Regions from separate parts of the Paraburkholderia youngii genome, predicted to be linked through region 1. Evidence: riboswitches for the same ligand, from Rfam matches in the RefSeq annotation. Region 1 holds a riboswitch; each other region holds the start of a gene.
The links. A riboswitch is a leader RNA that binds a small molecule or an ion and turns the genes downstream of it on or off. The one in region 1 is predicted to bind cobalamin.
Positions count from the first base shown of each region.

Region 2: linked by a shared signal. The riboswitch ahead of G5S42_RS13965 (CbtB domain-containing protein) and the one ahead of cobW (cobalamin biosynthesis protein CobW) in region 1 are both predicted to bind cobalamin.
Region 3: linked by a shared signal. The riboswitch ahead of G5S42_RS25705 (TonB-dependent receptor domain-containing protein) and the one ahead of cobW (cobalamin biosynthesis protein CobW) in region 1 are both predicted to bind cobalamin.

Region 1 is NZ_JAALDK010000001.1:1,152,086-1,158,344, forward strand. Features, by position in the region: gene G5S42_RS05400 (cobyrinic acid a,c-diamide synthase CobB) at 1-1,006, opposite strand, end outside; gene cobO (cob(I)yrinic acid a,c-diamide adenosyltransferase) at 1,010-1,612, opposite strand; gene G5S42_RS45420 (cobalamin biosynthesis protein) at 1,609-2,064, opposite strand; partial or broken gene cobA (uroporphyrinogen-III C-methyltransferase) at 2,107-2,832, opposite strand; cobalamin riboswitch at 3,077-3,345, opposite strand; cobalamin riboswitch at 3,426-3,703, shown strand; gene cobW (cobalamin biosynthesis protein CobW) at 3,907-4,998, shown strand; gene cobN (cobaltochelatase subunit CobN) at 5,012-6,259, shown strand, end outside.
Region 2 is NZ_JAALDK010000001.1:3,022,167-3,028,425, forward strand. Features, by position in the region: gene G5S42_RS13950 (ATPase domain-containing protein) at 1-820, opposite strand, end outside; gene G5S42_RS13955 (hypothetical protein) at 1,017-1,457, shown strand; gene G5S42_RS13960 (histidine phosphatase family protein) at 1,471-2,091, opposite strand; cobalamin riboswitch at 2,179-2,313, shown strand; gene G5S42_RS13965 (CbtB domain-containing protein) at 2,365-2,586, shown strand; gene G5S42_RS13970 (CbtA family protein) at 2,598-3,338, shown strand; rRNA gene G5S42_RS13975 (16S ribosomal RNA) at 3,938-5,467, shown strand; tRNA gene G5S42_RS13980 (tRNA-Ile) at 5,542-5,620, shown strand; tRNA gene G5S42_RS13985 (tRNA-Ala) at 5,668-5,743, shown strand; rRNA gene G5S42_RS13990 (23S ribosomal RNA) at 6,061-6,259, shown strand, end outside.
Region 3 is NZ_JAALDK010000001.1:5,639,063-5,645,321, forward strand. Features, by position in the region: gene G5S42_RS25700 (FecCD family ABC transporter permease) at 1-967, opposite strand, end outside; gene G5S42_RS25705 (TonB-dependent receptor domain-containing protein) at 1,007-2,938, opposite strand; cobalamin riboswitch at 3,031-3,294, opposite strand; gene G5S42_RS25710 (ATPase) at 3,515-3,874, shown strand; gene G5S42_RS25715 (cell division protein ZapA) at 3,871-4,185, shown strand; RNA gene ssrS (6S RNA) at 4,264-4,445, shown strand; gene G5S42_RS25725 (EVE domain-containing protein) at 4,586-5,044, shown strand; gene G5S42_RS25730 (SIMPL domain-containing protein) at 5,301-6,026, shown strand; gene lgt (prolipoprotein diacylglyceryl transferase) at 6,129-6,259, opposite strand, start outside.

The DNA.
Region 1 (6,259 bases):
GCAGGTAGAGCATGCCGCCGCATTCGGCGACCACCGGTTTGTCCGCCACGACGTGTGCGCGGATCGATGCCGCGCTGCTCATGTTGCCCGCGAGCGTCGCCATATGCAGTTCGGGATAGCCGCCCGGCAGATAGAGCGCATGCGCGTCGGCGGGCAACGCTTCGTCGGCGAGCGGCGAGAAATAGCTGAGCCGCGCGCCGAGCGCTTCGAGCAGCGCGACGTTGGCGGGGTAGATGAACGAGAACGCGGCGTCGCGCGCGATCGCGATGTGCGTGCCTTCGAGCAGACGCGGCAGCACCTCGGGCGACGGTGTGCCGAAATCGACCGGCGGCGGCAGTTCGGCGAGCGCGGTCGACGCGAGCGTATCCGCCGCGCGTTCGAGGCGCGCTTCGAGATCGTCGATTTCATCGGCTTGATGCAGGCCGAGGTGCCGGTCGGGCAGCGTGATCTCGTCGCTCGTGGCGATGTGGCCGCACCAGCGCAGTTCAGGCGGCAGCGCTTCCTGCAGCATCTGCGCGTGCCGGGTCGAGCCGACGCGATTCGCGAGCACGCCATGAAACGGCAGTTGCGGTCTGAAGCGCGCAAGGCCGAACGCGAGCGCGCCGAAGGTCTGCGCCATCGCCTGCGCGGAAATCACCGCAAGCACCGGCACGCCGAACGTGGTCGCCAGATCGGCGCTGCTCGGCGTGCCGTCGAACAGGCCCATCACGCCTTCGATCAGGATCAGATCGGCTTCTTGTGCCGCCTGCGCGAGCAGGTTGCGGCACGCGCTTTCGCCGACCATCCATAGATCGAGCGACAGCACCGGCGCGCCGCTCGCGCGCGCGAGGATCATCGGGTCGAGAAAATCCGGCCCGGTCTTGAACACGCGCACGCGACGTCCGAGCCGCCGGTGATAGCGCGCGACACCCGCGGTGATCGTGGTCTTGCCTTGTCCCGAGGCGGCCGCGCTGATGAACAGCGCGGGGCACGCTGCGGAGCGAGTCCCCTTGGGGGGCGCGGACATCGCTCAGAACTCCACGCCGCGCTGCGCCTTCACACCCTGCTCGCGATACGGATGCTTGATCGCGCGCATTTCGGTGACGAGGTCGGCGGCTTCGATCAGCGCGTCGGGCGCATGGCGCCCGGTCACGACGACGTGCAGCATCGGCGCGCGCGCATTGATCACGGCGAGCACTTCGTCGAGCGGCAGGTACTCGTACTTCAGCACGGTGTTCAGCTCGTCGAGGATCACCATCTGATAGTCGCCGCTTTCGATCATCCGCCGCGCTTCGTTCCAGCCCTTGCGCGCGGTTGCCATGTCGGCTTCGCGGTTCTGCGTGTTCCACGTATAGCCGTCGCCCATCGTGACGAAATCGCATTGCGCGATCGCGCCGAGGAAATCGCGCTCCGACGTATGCAGCGCGCCCTTGATGAACTGCACGACACCCAGCCGCATGCCGTGGCCGAGCACCCGCACGGCCATGCCGAACGCGGCCGTGCTCTTGCCCTTGCCGGTGCCGGTGTTGACGATCAGCAGGCCTTTTTCGACGGTAGCGCTGGCCTGCTTCTTTTCGTGGCCTTCGCGGCGCCGTTCGGTCATGCGTTGATGCGATTCGGGATCGGTTTTCATCGGAGGTCCTGGTCTTGAGGGGCGGGATGGAAGGGCGCTACGTCGCCGGGTGCGCTGTCGCTCGCCGCCGCAATCGCGACGGTAATGCCGGCGTGCGTGGTCTTGCGTACGACCAGACGTGCGTTTTGCGTGATTGTCGCGCGGACCGACGCTGCTGCCGCCAGTAGCGCACACGGTTCGCACACACCGTCGACACCAAGATGCGCGCGCGCGGCCGCCGACGGCGACGCGAACGGTGCGGCGGCGATCTGCTCGCGGCTGAACAGTTGCAGCGGTAGTTGATGGCGCGAACAGAATTCGAGCAGACCTGCTTCGTTGGCTTTGGCGTCGATCGTCGCAATGGTGTGGATCTGCTCGAAGGCATTCGAACCGAGTGCTGCGCGCACGGCGGCTTCGATGTCAGCCGCATCGCTGTGCAAGCGGCAACCTATGCCGACGCTCAGCGTTTTAATCGCGCTCGCAGCTTGTTCGTGAGCGACTCGGCCGTCGCGTTTGGCCGCATCACGCGCAAGAGCGAACGAGGCCACGCCGCCGATCACGACGATCGCCGGCGAGCCGAGCCCCGCGCGCACGACCGCCTCGGCAAACTCGCGCAGCGGCGCGAGCACGTGACGCTGCTCCGGCCGCGTCGCCGATTCGATCGCCGCGCAGGGCGTATCGGCGGACATGCCGGCCGCGAGCAACGCGCCGACGATTTCGCCGAGCCGCCGCATGCCCATATAGATCACGAGCGTCATCTGCGTCGCGGCGAGCGCGGCCCAGTCCGGCTCGCCACCGCCGGCGCCGTGGCCGGTGACGAACACGACGCCCTGCGCGTAATCGCGATGCGTGACCGCGATGCCGAGCGTCGCGGGCGCGGCGATGCCGGCCGTGATGCCGTTGATCACGTCGACTTCAACACCAGCCGCCTGCAGCGCCTGCAATTCTTCGCCGCCGCGGCCGAACACGAACGGATCGCCGCCTTTGAGCCGCGCCACGCTGCGTCCCGCGCGCAGATGCCCGAGCATTTGCGCGACGATGTCCGCTTGCGGAGTCGACGGATGGCCGCCGCGCTTGCCGACGTATACGACTTGCGCGTTGGCGCCCGCGAACTGCAGAACGTCGGGATTGACCAGATCGTCGACCAGCACGACATCGGCCTGCGCGAGCGCACGGGTGGCCTTCAGCGTCATCAGTTCGACGTCGCCGGGACCGGCGCCGATCAGCCAGGCGCGCGTCATCGCGGCGTGCATGGCGCATGCCATGCGGAGATGGGAGGGGAGTGGCGGCGTGCGACGGTGCGCGCGGCGGTGAATATGGATGTCATGCGGTACAGCGAATCCGGGCGCGGCCACTCGTGCGGTTCGCGGCGGATTCTTCAGTGAGAACGCCACGACACGCGCGATGCCGCGCTACTACGCCTTCACATCCGTTCCCCGCGGATTCCGGCGGCCGGCGGCGCAACCCGATGCACGCATGCATGCGGCGCCGCCTCCGCGTCTGGCCGGTATCCGGGCTGGCGGCCTCACGCGCTTCGCCTTCCCGTCCCGGTTTGCGAATCTGCGGATTCGCGGGGACAGTGGCATCAAAAAACGCATGCGCGGCACAGCGGAATCGAAGCTGAATCGAACCGCGCGCCGCAGGTCGCTTACCGTTGCGGGGACAGCACAGGTTGAACGCGCGACGCGCTGCCTGTTTCCCGTTTAACTGCACATGCGAGCGCATGTGCGGGCACCAAACGCGCGCATACGATAGCACATGACGCCTTGCCGGATAAGCCGCGGCGGCGCTTTCCGGCGCCCCGCGTTCCTTGACTGCGCATGCCCGGGGGCCTACACTCGCACGCACTTTGGGTGCTCGCGTGCGCGTTCGTGCGCATGCAGTTAAACGGGAAACAGGGAGCCATCTGCGCTAGAGCGGCTAACCTGTGCTGTCCCCGCAACGGTAAGCGAAAAGCGGTTCCGGCTTGATAGCCGGGCGCCGCGGTGCCGGCTTCGATGTCCTCGCGCAAGGTCGCGTCGACATATCACCACTGGACGAGAAACCACTCGTCCGGGAAGGGGAAGCGGCGCTTTCGCCAGCCCGGATACCGGCCCGAAGAAGCAGAACGACCGCCGCGGGGATGCGGCGGCGCGTTCATGACCTCAGTTCCGCTTTCTGTATTTCCGTTGTCGCGGCAATGCCGTCGTTCGTCCCCGTGTCTGGTGATCGCTGGTACTGTTGCGCGTGCTTCATTCGCTCCATTCGCCAGCCGATGCCGACCGATGCGCGGAACTTGCGGCAGACCGATGCAACGCAAAGGGATGGACCTCACGATGCAAACTCAATTGCGCAAGATTCCCGTCACGATCGTTACCGGCTTTCTCGGCAGTGGCAAAACTACGTTGCTGCGGCACATCCTTCAGCATGCGGGCGGCAAGCGCATAGCGGTGATCGTCAACGAGTTCGGCGAACTCGGCATCGACGGCGAAATCCTCAAGGGCTGCGGCATCGGTTGCGATGAAAACGGCGTCGAGACCGAAGGGCAATTGTATGAACTCGCGAACGGTTGTCTGTGCTGCACCGTGCAGGAAGAGTTTTTCCCGGTGATGGAAAAGCTCGCGGAGCGGCGCGACGAACTCGATCACGTGCTGATCGAAACCTCGGGGCTCGCATTGCCGAAGCCGCTCGTGCAGGCGTTCAACTGGCCGCAGATCCGCAACGGCTTCACGGTCGACGCGGTGGTGACGGTGGTGGATGGCCCCGCCGCCGCAAGCGGCCAGTTCGCCGATAACCCGGTCGCCGTCGATGCGCAGCGCAAGGCCGATCCGAATCTCGATCACGAGTCGCCGCTGCACGAGCTGTTCGAAGACCAGTTGTCGGCCGCCGATCTGGTGATTCTGAACAAGACCGATCTGATCGACGACGCGCGGCAGCACGAAGTGGAAGCCGCGATCCGCGCGGAGATTCCGCCGCAGGTGAAGATCGTGCGCGCGCAGCGGGGGCAGCTCGACCTGCATACGCTGCTGGGGCTCGAAGCGGCGTCGGAACAGACGATCCATCTGCGTCACGACCACCACGGTTCCGCCGACGACCCCGATCATCATCACGACGAATTCGATTCGGTCGTCGTGCAGGCATCGGTGCCGTCGCGCGACGCGGCGCTCGCCGCGTTGCAGACGCTGGTCGAAAGCCACACGATTTACCGTGTCAAAGGCTTCGCGGCACTGCCGGGCGCGGCGATGCGCCTCGTGATCCAGGGCGTTGGCCGGCGCTTCGACAGCTACTTCGACCGGCGCTGGCAGGCGGGCGAAAGCGGCGACGACGCCCTGAGCCGCTTCGTGCTGATCGGCGAAGACCTCGATCAACCCGCGCTGCAACAGGCGTTCGACGCGGCGCTCGGCGCGACGTCGAACGCGACGGCATAACGGGCGCACCAGCATGCATTTGCTGCGCACGACGCCGGGCGGTTTCGTCGACGATACGCAGGGCGTGATCCGCATCGATCAGCGGCCCGCCGAGATCGTCGTGCTCAGTTCCGCCGACACCACGCTGTCGCTGCTCGCGAGCGTGGTGCCGCGTCTCGATGACGGCTTCCCGAGCCTGCGGCTCGCGAACGTCACGTATCTGCGTCAGCCGGCCTCGGTCGATTTCTATCTCGACGACGTGTTGCAGCATGCGCGCGTGGTCGTCGTCGATCATCTCGGCGGCGAAGCGTATTGGCCGTACGGCATCGAGCAGGTCGTCGCGCTCGCGCAGCGCAAACAGCAAACGCTCGCGATGTTTTCCGGCGATCTGCAGGAGGACCCGAACCTGCTCGCGCGCAGCACCGCGAGCGCCGAGTTGTGTCAGCAGTTGTGGCGCTATCTGCGCGAGGGCGGTCCGCAGAACGCCGAGGCGTTTTTGCGCTGCATCGCGTACCGCGCGCTCGGTTGGGGGCGCGCGCCCGAGCCGCCGCGCGCATTGCCGGCCGCGTCGCTGTATCACCCCGAGCGCGATACGCCTACCGTTGCCGACTGGCAGGCGCGTTGGCGGCAGGACGCGCCGGTTGTCGCGATCCTGTTCTACAAGGCGCATCTGCAGGCCGCCAATACCGCGGTGTTCGATGCGCTGATCGATGCGCTCGAAGCGCAAGGGCTCAATCCGCTGCCTCTCGCGATCACGTCGTTGAAGGATGCGATGAGCCGCGATGTCGTGCAGTCGCTGTGCGCGCAACATGGCGTCGCGCTGGTGCTGAACACCACCGCGTTCGCCGCGTCCGCGATCGACGACCCCGAGCCGCTCGCACTCGCCGGCGACGCGCCGGTGTTCCAGGTGATCCTGAGCGGCGGCAATCGCGACGATTGGCTGAAAGACAACCACGGCCTCAATTCGCGCGATATCGCGATGCACGTCGCGCTGCCCGAAGTGGACGGGCGCATCATCACGCGCGCGATCAGCTTCAAGGGGCTCGCGTATCGCTGTGCGCATACGCAGGTCGACGTGGTTCGTTATCAGCCCGACCTCGAACGGGTGCGCTTTCTCGCCGAGCTGAGCCGGCGCTGGTGCCGTCTGCGTTCGCTCGATAACGCCGACAAGAAAGTCGCGTTGATTCTCGCGAACTATCCGATGAGCGAAGGGCGCATCGGCAATGGCGTGGGACTCGATACGCCGGCATCGGTGGTCGGCATTCTGTCGATGCTGCGCGAT
Region 2 (6,259 bases), 1.9 Mb from region 1:
AATTGGTGCCGGGAACGAGGCCGCCGCCGAGCAGCGCGTCGAGGCCGGACGTGCCGGTGCTCATCGGGCTCGTGCCGAATTCGCGGTGATGCTCGGCGGCGACGAGGCGCGGATAGACGCGCAGACCGCCGGTGTTCAGCGTGAAGTCGTGATAGCCCTCGCGGAACTTGATGCCGCGCATCTTCGCGATGCGCAGACGGCGGCGGTTGCCGCCGTAATCGTGGGCAATGTTGTCGAGGCTGATCACGCCGTGCACGATGCTGTGAAGCTGAATGTCGGAGGCGCTGGCCGACGTGTCGTCGAGCAGCAGCACCGTGCATGCGCGCGTCGAGAAATGGTGCTTGAGCGCGAGAATCTGCCGACGGTAGCGCAACGGGTTCTCCGCCAGCAGACGCAGTTCGGACAAGCTGTCGAGCACGACGCGCGCGGGTTTCAGTTCGTCGACGTGTTCGATCACGTTGCGCACGCTTTCGCCGAGTTCGACTTCGGCCGGGTGCAGCACGCTCTGTTCGTATTGCGGTTCGAGCCCTTCTTCGGGCAGCTGTTCGAGTATCTTGAAGCGGCTCAGATCCCAGCCGTGGCTCGCGCCGATCGCGAGCAGTTCGGCACGGGTTTCGGACAGCGTGACGTAAAGACCGGTCTGCCCTTCGTCGAGGCCCTTGAGTAAGAATTGCAATGCCAAGGTCGTTTTGCCCGTGCCTGGCGCACCCTCTATGAGGTACATGCGGTTCGGCGTAAGACCACCGCCGAGGATGTCGTCGATTCCTGCGATGCCCGACGATAAGCGGGCGGGGGTGGGGGCGGCGGTGGTAGTCGACATGATGGTTGAAATGACGTCGGCAGTGGCTTTGATCGGAAGCGGCGTGATGTTGCGGCCGGTATGGCGCCACGCAATTTGTGTGCCGTCCTGCGCCGCCTGCGTGCTGGGTGTTCGCGCGTATGGGCATGAAGCGTGCTATTGAGGGTGGCTCGCTGCGAGCTTTTTTCAGCAGCACTCTGGAAGCTTCACGCACAACATGAAAACCTATCGACTCTCCGCTATCGCGCTTACCGCGGCATCGCTCGTTGCGCTGCTGCCGGTCGGCGCATCCGCCGACGATAGCCCCAGACCTTGCGGCGCGCTGAAACGGATCGTCGCCGCGGCGCCCGACGGCTTCACCTCGCTGACGCCCGACGACGGCAAAGGCGTCGCGCAACCCTATGGCGACGACGCGCAATGTTCAGCCGCGCATCGTAGTTTCCAGTGCACGTGGACGCCGCATCAGGCGGCGGGCTCGAACGCGGATGCGTTGGAAGCGGTCGCGGCCGACATCGCGTCGTGCCTGCCCGATGCAACGCACGATCAGAATTCGCCGGGACGTCAGCACTTTTATCTCGGCGCGAAGGATCGACGCACCGAAATCACGCTGACTCCCGAGGGGGTGAACCAATTGCGGCTCGTGGTGTCGGGCAGGTAAGCGGCGGTTCCGTTCAGGCGGTGGCAGACGGCCACCATGACCAGCCGCGTCGCGAGTGGTGCAATTCGACGACCGACAGCGGCGTGATCTCGATGCGACAGAACACGGTTGGCGATGCGCCGAGGGCATGCACGATTGCCGCTCGCAGAAGCGTTGCGTGGGTGATCGCGACGATGGTTCGACCGTGTGCAGAGGCCGCGAAGCCTGCTTCGTTGACCGCGTTGCATGAGCGTACGTCTGCCTGTTGCGCGTCGAGCCACTCTCCGACCCGCCGCGCGAGTCGATCGAACGATTCACCCCCGGGCGGTGCTGCGTCGGGCTCGCGCGTCCAGGCGGCGAGTTCGCGGGGGGCTTCGTCGGCAATCTCCGCGAGGCGCTGGCCGCGCCATTTGCCATAGTCGATATCCGCCAATGCGTCGGCAGGCGTGGCGCTCAGACCGAGCGCGGCGACCGTTTCGCGGGCGCTGGCGGCGGGGCTGGTGAATACGGTGGCGTCGGCGGGAAGCGCGAGACGGGCGCGCGCCGCTTCGGCTTCGGCGCGGCCGCGCGCGTCGAGCGGATCGTCGGCGGGGAAGCGGCCCGCGCGCTGCGCGGCCGTTGCCGCATGGCTCACCAGTAATAGTCGCGTATCCATTCTTTGCGTTGGCGCCTCATTCGCACTTGCCTGCGTGGCTTGACGGGCTCGCGGCGTGCGTTGCGCGTTGCGGCGCAGCCCTCGCCGTCGCGGAAGCCGCAGTTTAGCGCGTAGAATACCGACAATGCGAAGCACGGAAGCCGGTGAGAGCCCGGCGCGGTCGCGCCACTGTAATCGGCCTTGCAATCCACAAGAGCCGAAAGCCAGACCTGAGCTTCGCACCATTCCTCTGCAATCGACTATCGGGGCGCGTTACCCCAGGAGATGTCCATCATGACCGAAGCTGTTTTCGATCGCGCCGCGCAACCGGCGGCCCAGCCCACTCCCATTCCCTTGCGTGAACTGCTGCCGTGGGTCGTATTCGGCGGCTTGCTGCTGTTGCTCGCGCTTTACTTCGTTGGTGCGGAACAGGGTGCGACGTCGCTCGTGCCCGGCATGTACGTGCATGAGTTCGTGCACGACGGCCGCCATCTGCTTGGCTTTCCCTGCCACTAACGGAGTTCGACATGGTAGGTAAATTGTTGGTGCGCGGGATGCTCGCGGGCATCGTCGCGGGCTTGCTCACGTTCGCGTTCGCGCGAATCGTCGGCGAACCACAGGTCGATCAGGCGATTTCATTCGAAGAGAAAGCGGCCGCGGCGCGCGGCGAGGCGCCCGAGCCCGAAATCGTGAGCCGTGAGACGCAGGCTGGCCTCGGCCTGCTGACTGGCGTGGTCACGTATGGCGCGGCATTCGGCGGTCTGTTCTCGCTGGTGTTTGCCTATGCGTATGGACGCGCGGGTTCGTTGAGCGTGCGCGCGCTGTCTGCGTGGCTCGCGCTTGGCGCGTTCATCGCCATCGTGGTCGTGCCGAATATCAAGTATCCGGCCAATCCGCCGTCGGTCGGTGATCCGGACACGATCGGCGCGCGCACGGGCCTGTTCTTTCTGATGATCGCGATTTCGCTCGCAACGATGGTGTTTTCGCTGAAGGTGCGGCGCCGCGCGGCGGCGAAGCTGGGTGCATGGAACGGCTCGATCGTCGCGGGGCTCGTATTCGTCGCGATCATCGCGGCCGTACAACTGTCGATGCCGGTCATCAATGAAGTGCCGGCCACGTTCCCGGCCGTGCTGCTGTGGAAGTTCCGCGTCGCGGCGATCGGCATGCAGGTGGTCATGTGGACGACGATCGGGCTGTTGTTCGGCGCGATGGTCGAGCGCAGTGCTTTTATGCGTACGAATGCGCGGGTGACGATGAAGTCCGCTTGAATAAGACGGTGACGCGTGGCCGCGCAAGCGGCGACGCTTCGCGCGCAACGCGCGAGAATGGTTTTGGATCAAGTACTTGGCGCGGTTGTGGAGCGGTTATCCACAGCCTTGCGAACATTTTCTGTGGAAAAGCTGCTTAACGGCTTTTCGCAACTCCACTCGACGCGGCGCCTAGGGAAATCCAATTGGACGCCTAACTAATTCATGTTGTACGCGGCACTGCTCAATTTTTAAGCTCTTCAACTTTTTAAAATAATTTGTGAGAAGGGTATTGACGCGGCGCGGACCGCTCTCCATAATCTCGCTTCTCTGCTGCAGACGCAGCGACGCAAACGAAGCAGTGCCGGGTGGTGGTGGTTCAGGCGCTGCGGGTTGGGCGGATCGATCTTTAAAAACTAACAGCCGATAAGTGTGGGCGCTTGATGCGGAATGCGGCGGCGGATCCGTATGGATCTGCTGCAAGGCAAAAGTATCAGAAGCCTCACACAGTATTAGAGGAAGGTTTATCTGTCGAAAGACGGATTGATCATCGTCAGTACGTTGAGTGAGCGACCGGTTCATAAGCAGGAAACTGCGGAACCGAAAACAGTAACAGGTTTGAACTGAAGAGTTTGATCCTGGCTCAGATTGAACGCTGGCGGCATGCCTTACACATGCAAGTCGAACGGCAGCACGGACTTCGGTCTGGTGGCGAGTGGCGAACGGGTGAGTAATACATCGGAACGTGTCCTGGAGTGGGGGATAGCCCGGCGAAAGCCGGATTAATACCGCATACGCTCTGTGGAGGAAAGCGGGGGATCGCAAGACCTCGCGCTCAAGGGGCGGCCGATGGCAGATTAGGTAGTTGGTGGGGTAAAGGCCTACCAAGCCGACGATCTGTAGCTGGTCTGAGAGGACGACCAGCCACACTGGGACTGAGACACGGCCCAGACTCCTACGGGAGGCAGCAGTGGGGAATTTTGGACAATGGGCGCAAGCCTGATCCAGCAATGCCGCGTGTGTGAAGAAGGCCTTCGGGTTGTAAAGCACTTTTGTCCGGAAAGAAAACCTCGTGGCTAATATCCGTGAGGGATGACGGTACCGGAAGAATAAGCACCGGCTAACTACGTGCCAGCAGCCGCGGTAATACGTAGGGTGCGAGCGTTAATCGGAATTACTGGGCGTAAAGCGTGCGCAGGCGGTGCTGTAAGACCGATGTGAAATCCCCGGGCTTAACCTGGGAACTGCATTGGTGACTGCAGCGCTGGAGTATGGCAGAGGGGGGTGGAATTCCACGTGTAGCAGTGAAATGCGTAGAGATGTGGAGGAACACCGATGGCGAAGGCAGCCCCCTGGGCCAATACTGACGCTCATGCACGAAAGCGTGGGGAGCAAACAGGATTAGATACCCTGGTAGTCCACGCCCTAAACGATGTCAACTGGTTGTCGGGCCTTCATTGGCTTGGTAACGTAGCTAACGCGTGAAGTTGACCGCCTGGGGAGTACGGTCGCAAGATTAAAACTCAAAGGAATTGACGGGGACCCGCACAAGCGGTGGATGATGTGGATTAATTCGATGCAACGCGAAAAACCTTACCTACCCTTGACATGGATGGAATCCTGCTGAGAGGCGGGAGTGCCCGAAAGGGAGCCATCACACAGGTGCTGCATGGCTGTCGTCAGCTCGTGTCGTGAGATGTTGGGTTAAGTCCCGCAACGAGCGCAACCCTTGTCCCTAGTTGCTACGCAAGAGCACTCGGGGAGACTGCCGGTGACAAACCGGAGGAAGGTGGGGATGACGTCAAGTCCTCATGGCCCTTATGGGTAGGGCTTCACACGTCATACAATGGTCGGAACAGAGGGTTGCCAAGCCGCGAGGTGGAGCCAATCCCAGAAAACCGATCGTAGTCCGGATCGCACTCTGCAACTCGAGTGCGTGAAGCTGGAATCGCTAGTAATCGCGGATCAGCATGCCGCGGTGAATACGTTCCCGGGTCTTGTACACACCGCCCGTCACACCATGGGAGTGGGTTTTACCAGAAGTGGCTAGTCTAACCGCAAGGAGGACGGTCACCACGGTAGGATTCATGACTGGGGTGAAGTCGTAACAAGGTAGCCGTATCGGAAGGTGCGGCTGGATCACCTCCTTTCCAGAGCTTGCATTGCTGCGCAAGCGCTCACGCTTATCGGCTGTGGTTTAGAGAAGCAACGCAGACAGACTCAGGGGTCTGTAGCTCAGTCGGTTAGAGCACCGTCTTGATAAGGCGGGGGGGTCGATGGTTCGAATCCATCCAGACCCACCATCTTTGTCTGTGGTGCTGACTGGGACACCCTTGAGTAGGGTATGACCGGGGGATTAGCTCAGCTGGGAGAGCACCTGCTTTGCAAGCAGGGGGTCGTCGGTTCGATCCCGTCATCCTCCACCAATCCTCAATGCGCAGGGTTCTGCATGAAGGCAGAGCGTTGCGCATTGGCGATTGAGCCAGTCAGCGCGGTATGAGGCACAGGCTTTATATCGGCTGTCGTTCTTTAACAATCAGGAAGAAGTAGTAAAGAGATTCACGAAAGCGTACCTGGAGATGGGTGCGTGAGTAGGTGAATCAGGGTTGTGATTGTATCGATGTATTTTAAAGGTGATCGAGAGATCGCTTTGGAATACGGCGCAACACGAATACTCAACCTGTAGCGTGTGTGAAAAACGCTGCCTTCCCAGTGAAGGTGGTGAGAGACACACCCGTTATAGGGTCAAGCGAACAAGTGCATGTGGTGGATGCCTTGGCGATCACAGGCGATGAAGGACGCGGTAGCCTGCGAAAAAGCTCCGGGGAGCTGGCAAACGAGCTTTGATCCGGAGATGTCCGAATGGGGAAACCCACTCCTAATGGAGTATCCGTAGCTGAATCCATAGGCTACGTGAAGCGAACGCGGTGAACTGAAACATC
Region 3 (6,259 bases), 4.5 Mb from region 1:
GCGCGATCAGATCCGCGCCCATCACCGCGACGCCGCCGCCGAGTGCAGCCGCCGGCAGCAGCATGCGCTGGTCGTTGCCGAACGCGAGCCGCAGCATATGCGGCACGACGAGACCGACGAAGCCGATCGTGCCCGCGGTCGTCACCGCCGCGGCTGCCGCCAGCGACGCGACCAGGTACACGCGCAAACGCAGTGGCATTACCGCGACGCCGAGCGCTTGCGCGGCTGCGTCGCCGCGCAGCAGCACGTTCAGACGCGGCGCGGCTGGCACGATCGCGAGCAACACGAGCGCGAGCGCGATCAGCGCGGTCCACGGCAGCGCGCCGCCATTGAGGTCGCCGGTCAGCCAGAACAGCATGCCGCGCAGACGGCTATCGGGCGCGAGATTGAGCAGCAGCGTGATCATCGCGCCCCACCCGGCCGCGATCACCGCGCCGGTCAGCAGCAAACGCGGCGACGTGTCCTGCGGCTCGCCGCGCCACAGTTCGCGACGCGCGAGTCCGAGCACCAGCAGGATCGACACGAACGCACCCGCGAACGCGCTCGCATCGACGATCCACCAGGCGCCGCCCGCGATCATCGCGACCAGCGCGAAGCTGGCCGCGCCGCCCGACACGCCGAGCACGTACGGCTCGGCCAGCGGATTGCGCAGCAGCACCTGAAGCAGCGCGCCGGCGAGCGCGAGCAACGCGCCGCACGCGAAGCCTGCGAGCGCGCGCGGCAATCGCAACGTGCGCACGATTTCGCCGGCGAGATCGTCGCTGCCCGTGGCGCCGAACGTGTGCGTTGGCACGAGCGCCGCAAGCACGCGCGACGGCGCGAGCGGCACGCTGCCGAGCACCAGCGACGCGCCGAGCAGCGCGACGGCGGCGAGCGCGAGTCCGAGCCAGATCGCGGCCGCGCGTTTCGCGTTCATCGGGCGCGGCGTTGCCATCGCGGCGGACAGCGAACCGGACGCGCGACTCATCCGCGTGCGCTCACGCATGCGGCCAACCCGGCGCGCGCGTCACTGCTGCCGCCAGCCGAGCGTGACATACGCACCGCGTCGCGGCGAGTTATACGAGTAGGCCGTCTCATAGTCCTTGTTGAACAGATTGTCGATTTGCGCGCTGACGTACCACGCCTTCGTGATGTTGTAGCGCGCCGATAGATTCACGATGCCATAACCGCCGAGCTTGCCGGTGCTGTCTGGACGCGGACCGCTGACGATCCACTCGCCCCCAACCCGCCATCCACCGATGCTGCGATTCGCCGCGAACGACCCGAAGCGTCGCGCGCGTCGCACGAGGTCGGTACCGCTGTCGAGATCGACCGGGTTCTGCAGCGTCAATGTCGCGCGTACGTCGGTCTTGCCGACATGACCGCTCCACGATCCTTCGAGTCCCTGCACCTTCGCATGGCCGACGTTCTCCGCGAGATAGATGCCGGGGATCGTCTGCACGTAGTCGATCAGATTCGTATAGCGCGTCTGGAATGCGTTCAGACGCATCACGCCGAGCGCGTCGGTCGCGTACTGCAAACCGGCTTCGACCGAGTGACTGCGCTCCGGCTGGATCGACGGGTTGCCGCTGATCGGATAGTACAGATCGTCGAAGCTCGGCGCGCGGAACGCATCGGAATAGCTTGCGGTTACCTTCCAGCGCGACGTGATGTCGAAACCGTAGCCGAGATAGTAACTGTTCGCTCCGCCGAAATCGGAGTACTGGTCGCGGCGTACGTTGGCCTGAATCTGGTTGCGGCCGAAGCGTGCGCTGTAGCCGGCGAAGACCGAATCGACGTGACGGTCGGGCGCGGCGAACGTGTCGGAGTCGAGAGTCTGGTCGAGATGTTCGTAGCCGAATTGCAGCTTCTGGTTCGCGGCGAGCGCGAAATCGTTCTGCCACGTGTACTGGCGATTGTCGGTATCGAAACGGTCGTTGTAGATGCCATTGGTGTTCGATACGCTGCGGTCGTCGCCCTCGGCGAGCGTGAAGTGGGTGGTCCACCAGTCGGTCAGCTTGCCGTTCGCAAACACCGACACCTGACGCACCTTGCTATAGAGGTTGTTCAGATCGGTTGGCACGCCGTACGCATTGTCGTAGCTGTTGTTGTTGTTCGACTGGAAGTAGCTGACACCCGCATCCCACTTGTCGGTGAACTTGTGGCGCAGCGACGCGCTGATGCTCTCGTTCAGATTGCCGTTCGCGTTCGGATTCGCGCCCGGCGCCTCGAGCGGATCGAGCGACGAAAAGCCGTCGTTCTTCGTGCGCGCGAGCGAGATGTTGAAGGTCGTGCGACCGTCCTGATCGAGCGCGCCGTTCACGCCGGCCGTTTGCGTCTGCGTGTGATAGCTGCCGTAGCCGAGCGAAAAATTGAAGCGCGGCGGATGATCGCCGCCGTCTTTCGTGAACACCTGCACGACACCGCCGATCGCGCCCGAGCCGTACAGCGCCGACACGTTGCCGTTCACGACTTCGACGTGATCGACCTGGTCGAGCGGAATCTGTGCGAGCTGAGAGGAGCCGAGACTCACCGAATCGACGCGCACGCCGTCGATCAGCAGCAGCGATTGTGTCGACGACGCGCCGCGCAGAAAGAGGCTCGTGGTCGAACCGGGGCCACCCGTGCGCGAGATTTGCGCGCCGGGTGCGAGTCGCAGCAGGCCGGGCAGATCGGTCGCGGTCGTGTCGGCGATGTCCTGCTGATCGAACTGCGTGGTCTGCGGGATCGCGTCGCGCAACGCTTGCGCTCCGCGTTGTGCGGTCACGACGATCGGCGAGAGCACGTTGCCCGATGCATCGGCGGAAGCGGGATTGGCCGCATCCGCAACGTTTGGGGCGTTCGCGGTGCTTGCATCCGCAGCGGACGATGAAGGCACAGGCTCGGCGCTTTGCGCATGCGCGACGAGCGGCAGGCTCGCGAACGCGAGCAGCGTCGCGCGGGCGATGGGGGACAACATGGGATGACATTCCTGTGGATAGCATGCACGGCCTGCTTCCCCGCAGGCCGACGCGTCACGAGGCGTCCCCCCATGTTTAACGTTTTCGCGGGGGACGTCCCTCTTTTCTGGCCGGTATCCGGGCTACGACACATCGATCCCGCCTTCCCACGCGTGACGCGCAGTGGCACACTCGCAGATTGAACTTCCAACCGTGCGACAAGGACCGACCTGCATGAGCACATCACATGCGGTCGTTTACCGTTGCGGGGGCAGCGCAGGTTCGCGCATCCGGTTTGGCACCGCGCGCGCCCTGCTTCCCGTTTAACTGCGCGCGCCGAAAAGCGCGCGCGGGCACCAGAGTGCGGGAAGTGTAGGAGCGGCTTCGCGGGGCGTCAAGAAAGGCCAACCGGAGCGCGATCCGTTCTGTCGAATGCAGGTTATTGTCCGATGGATTGCCGGTCTTTGATCTTATGGTCGACGACACGACTCGCAACGAACCTGCATGAAGCGATGCTGTTACGTCTCGAAACGAGACAATTGTCGGAACCTGTAATATTCCGCGCTAAAATGCGATGTCTTTAGAGGACGCAGCACATGCTCACCGAACTCGAATCACTCTCCCAGAACATCGGCAAGCTGATTGCGATCAGCAAGCGCCACAACGAAGCGCGGATCGCGCTCGAAGAGCAACTCGCGCAAACGCGTGCCGAAGTACAAGCCACGCACACCGAACTCGCGCAATTGCGTGCCGAGCGCGATGCACTGCAAGCGGAACGCGACGCGCTGTCCGCCAAGATCGACGACGCTCAGGTGCGCCTGAATGCGATTCTCGAAAAATTGCCGCGCGCACGCGCAAGCAGCGAACCGGATAACCAGCTCGATCTGCTCGAGTCCGCCCAGCCCGAACACGAGGAAGCGGAAGGCGACGTGAGCCGACACGGAGAAAGCGCATGACCACCAAGCAGATCGAAGTATCGATTCTCGAAGTACCCTACCGTCTCGCCTGTTCGCCCGAAACGGAAGGCGCGCTGCTCGAGGCGGTCGCGCGCGTCGACGCGGAGATGAAGAAAATCCGCAGCGGCAGCAACGTGCGCGGCACCGATCGCATCGCGGTGATGGCGGCGCTGTCGCTGGCATCGGAACTGCTTAAGCTGCAAAGCAGCGTGCGACACGGAGAAGCATTTCCTGCTGAAGAAATCCGGCGTACAATGCAGCAAATGAACGAACAGCTAGGTACTGTGATTGAGCAGTACAGCATGCAGTAAGCAGTAGTTGACTCAATAGCGGGCCGGTTTCGAACCGGTCACATGTTCAACGGTATGTGTTGTAGCTTCATCGGTTTAGCTTCCCTGCCTGGTTCGCCAAGGTCATATATTCCTTGAACCAATGCCATGTGCACGGTTGCGGAAATTTGTAGCACGGGTGTGCGCGTCACTCTGTCTGATGTACCCGAAGTGTTGCTAACTGCGACCAATTCTGAACCCTCGGTTCAGGATGCCGGCCTAGCGGCTAAGGCGGGGACCTTATCTGGAACGGCATCGGACTTCGGTTCGATGCCGTTTTTCTTTGGTCGTCGTTTTTTCTTTTTGTGTGCCTGTTTCAGGTGCTTTTCCGCGCGCGCCTGTTGTTGGCGCCTCGTTCAATCTCACACGCTCACTCCGATTCATGCGCTACTGGCTGATGAAGTCCGAACCGGACGAAGCAAGCATCGACGACCTCGCCAACGCACCGCATCGCACCTTGCCGTGGACCGGCGTGCGCAATTATCAGGCGCGCAACTTCATGCGCGACGTGATGCAGGTCGGCGACGGCGTGCTCTTCTATCATTCGAGCTGTCCGGAACCCGGCATCGCGGGCATCGCGGAAGTCTCGTCGACCGCGTATCCGGACCCGACGCAGTTCGATAAAAAGAGTCCGTACTACGACGCGAAATCGTCGCGGGAAACGCCGCGCTGGATGCTCGTCGACGTCGTGTTCAAGAAGAAAATCCCACTGATTCCGCTGGCCGCGCTGCGCGAGCATGCCGAATTGCAGGACATGCGCGTGCTCGCCAAAGGCAACCGTCTGTCGATCACTCCGGTGACCGACGCCGAATGGCGCTTCATCACTAAACAGCTGGTTTAAGGGCAAATGCGCGACGCGGCACGTGTCCTGATCGCGTCCGGGCCATCATTTCCGATGCGGCGGCGAAGTACTAATTGGGGAACCAAGCGCCAGTAAGACGCGCCTAATCGCTCGACGAAAGCGCGAGTTCGAACCAACCGTTCGACGGCATCCCGATCCATTCGCCAGCGCATCCGTCAAACCGCGCGCCACCATCGCGTCATCACGCGGCGCACGCGTCGAACGTGCACAACCTGTTCAAACAAGGATTCCAGCCATGACGACAAAAACCGCACGGGCCCTCGCACTCGCGCTCGCCTTTGGCGCGCCTGTGGCGCTCGCGCTGAACCCGGCGCCCGCTCGCGCGCAGACCATGATGCCGCAGCCCTCGGGCGTGCTGTCGCTGAATGCGCAGGCGAGCGCGGAAGTCCCGCAGGACGAAGTCGAAATCACGCTGTTTTACGAGCAGGAAGCGAGCGAGCCGTCGGCGTTGACGTCGACGCTGAACCAACGCGCCGACGCGGCATTGCAGAAGGCGCGCGGCGTGGCCGGCGTAACCGCGCGCTCGGGTGCGTTCTCGATCTTCCCGTCAACGGACCGCGACGGACGCATCTCGGCGTGGCGCGGCCGCACGGAAGTCGTGCTCGAATCGCGCGACTTCGCCGCGGCATCGAAGCTCGCCGGACAGATGGCATCGATCATGCAGGTAGGTAACGTGCGTTTCTCGCTGTCGCCGGAAGCGCAGCGCGCCGCCGAACAGCGGCTCAGCGGCGAGGCGATCAAATCGTTTCGCGAGCAGGCCGCGGCATCGTCGCAGGCGTTCGGCTTTAGCGGCTATTCGATCCGCGAGGTCAACGTGAATCACAGCGGCGTGATGCCGCGTCCGATGATGATGATGAGCGCACGCGCGATGGGCGCCGACGCGAAGAGCGCGCCGATGCCGCTCGAAGGCGGCACCTCGACGGTGACGGTCAACGTGTCGGGGTCGGTGCAGATGAAGTGACGCGCACGCGCGAACGCCGGCGCTTCAAAGAGAAACGCCACGGCATCCATCGATGCCGTGGCGTTTTTTCATGCAGCGTTCGCTACGCTGGCCGGGCGCGGCTCAGTTCGCGCCAACCGCCTGCGCCGGCTCGCGGCGCCCACGGCGATACGCCCACACCATCAGGCCGATGCCCGCGAGGATCATTGGCAACGACAGCCATTGACCCATCGACAGCCCCATCGCGAGCAGGC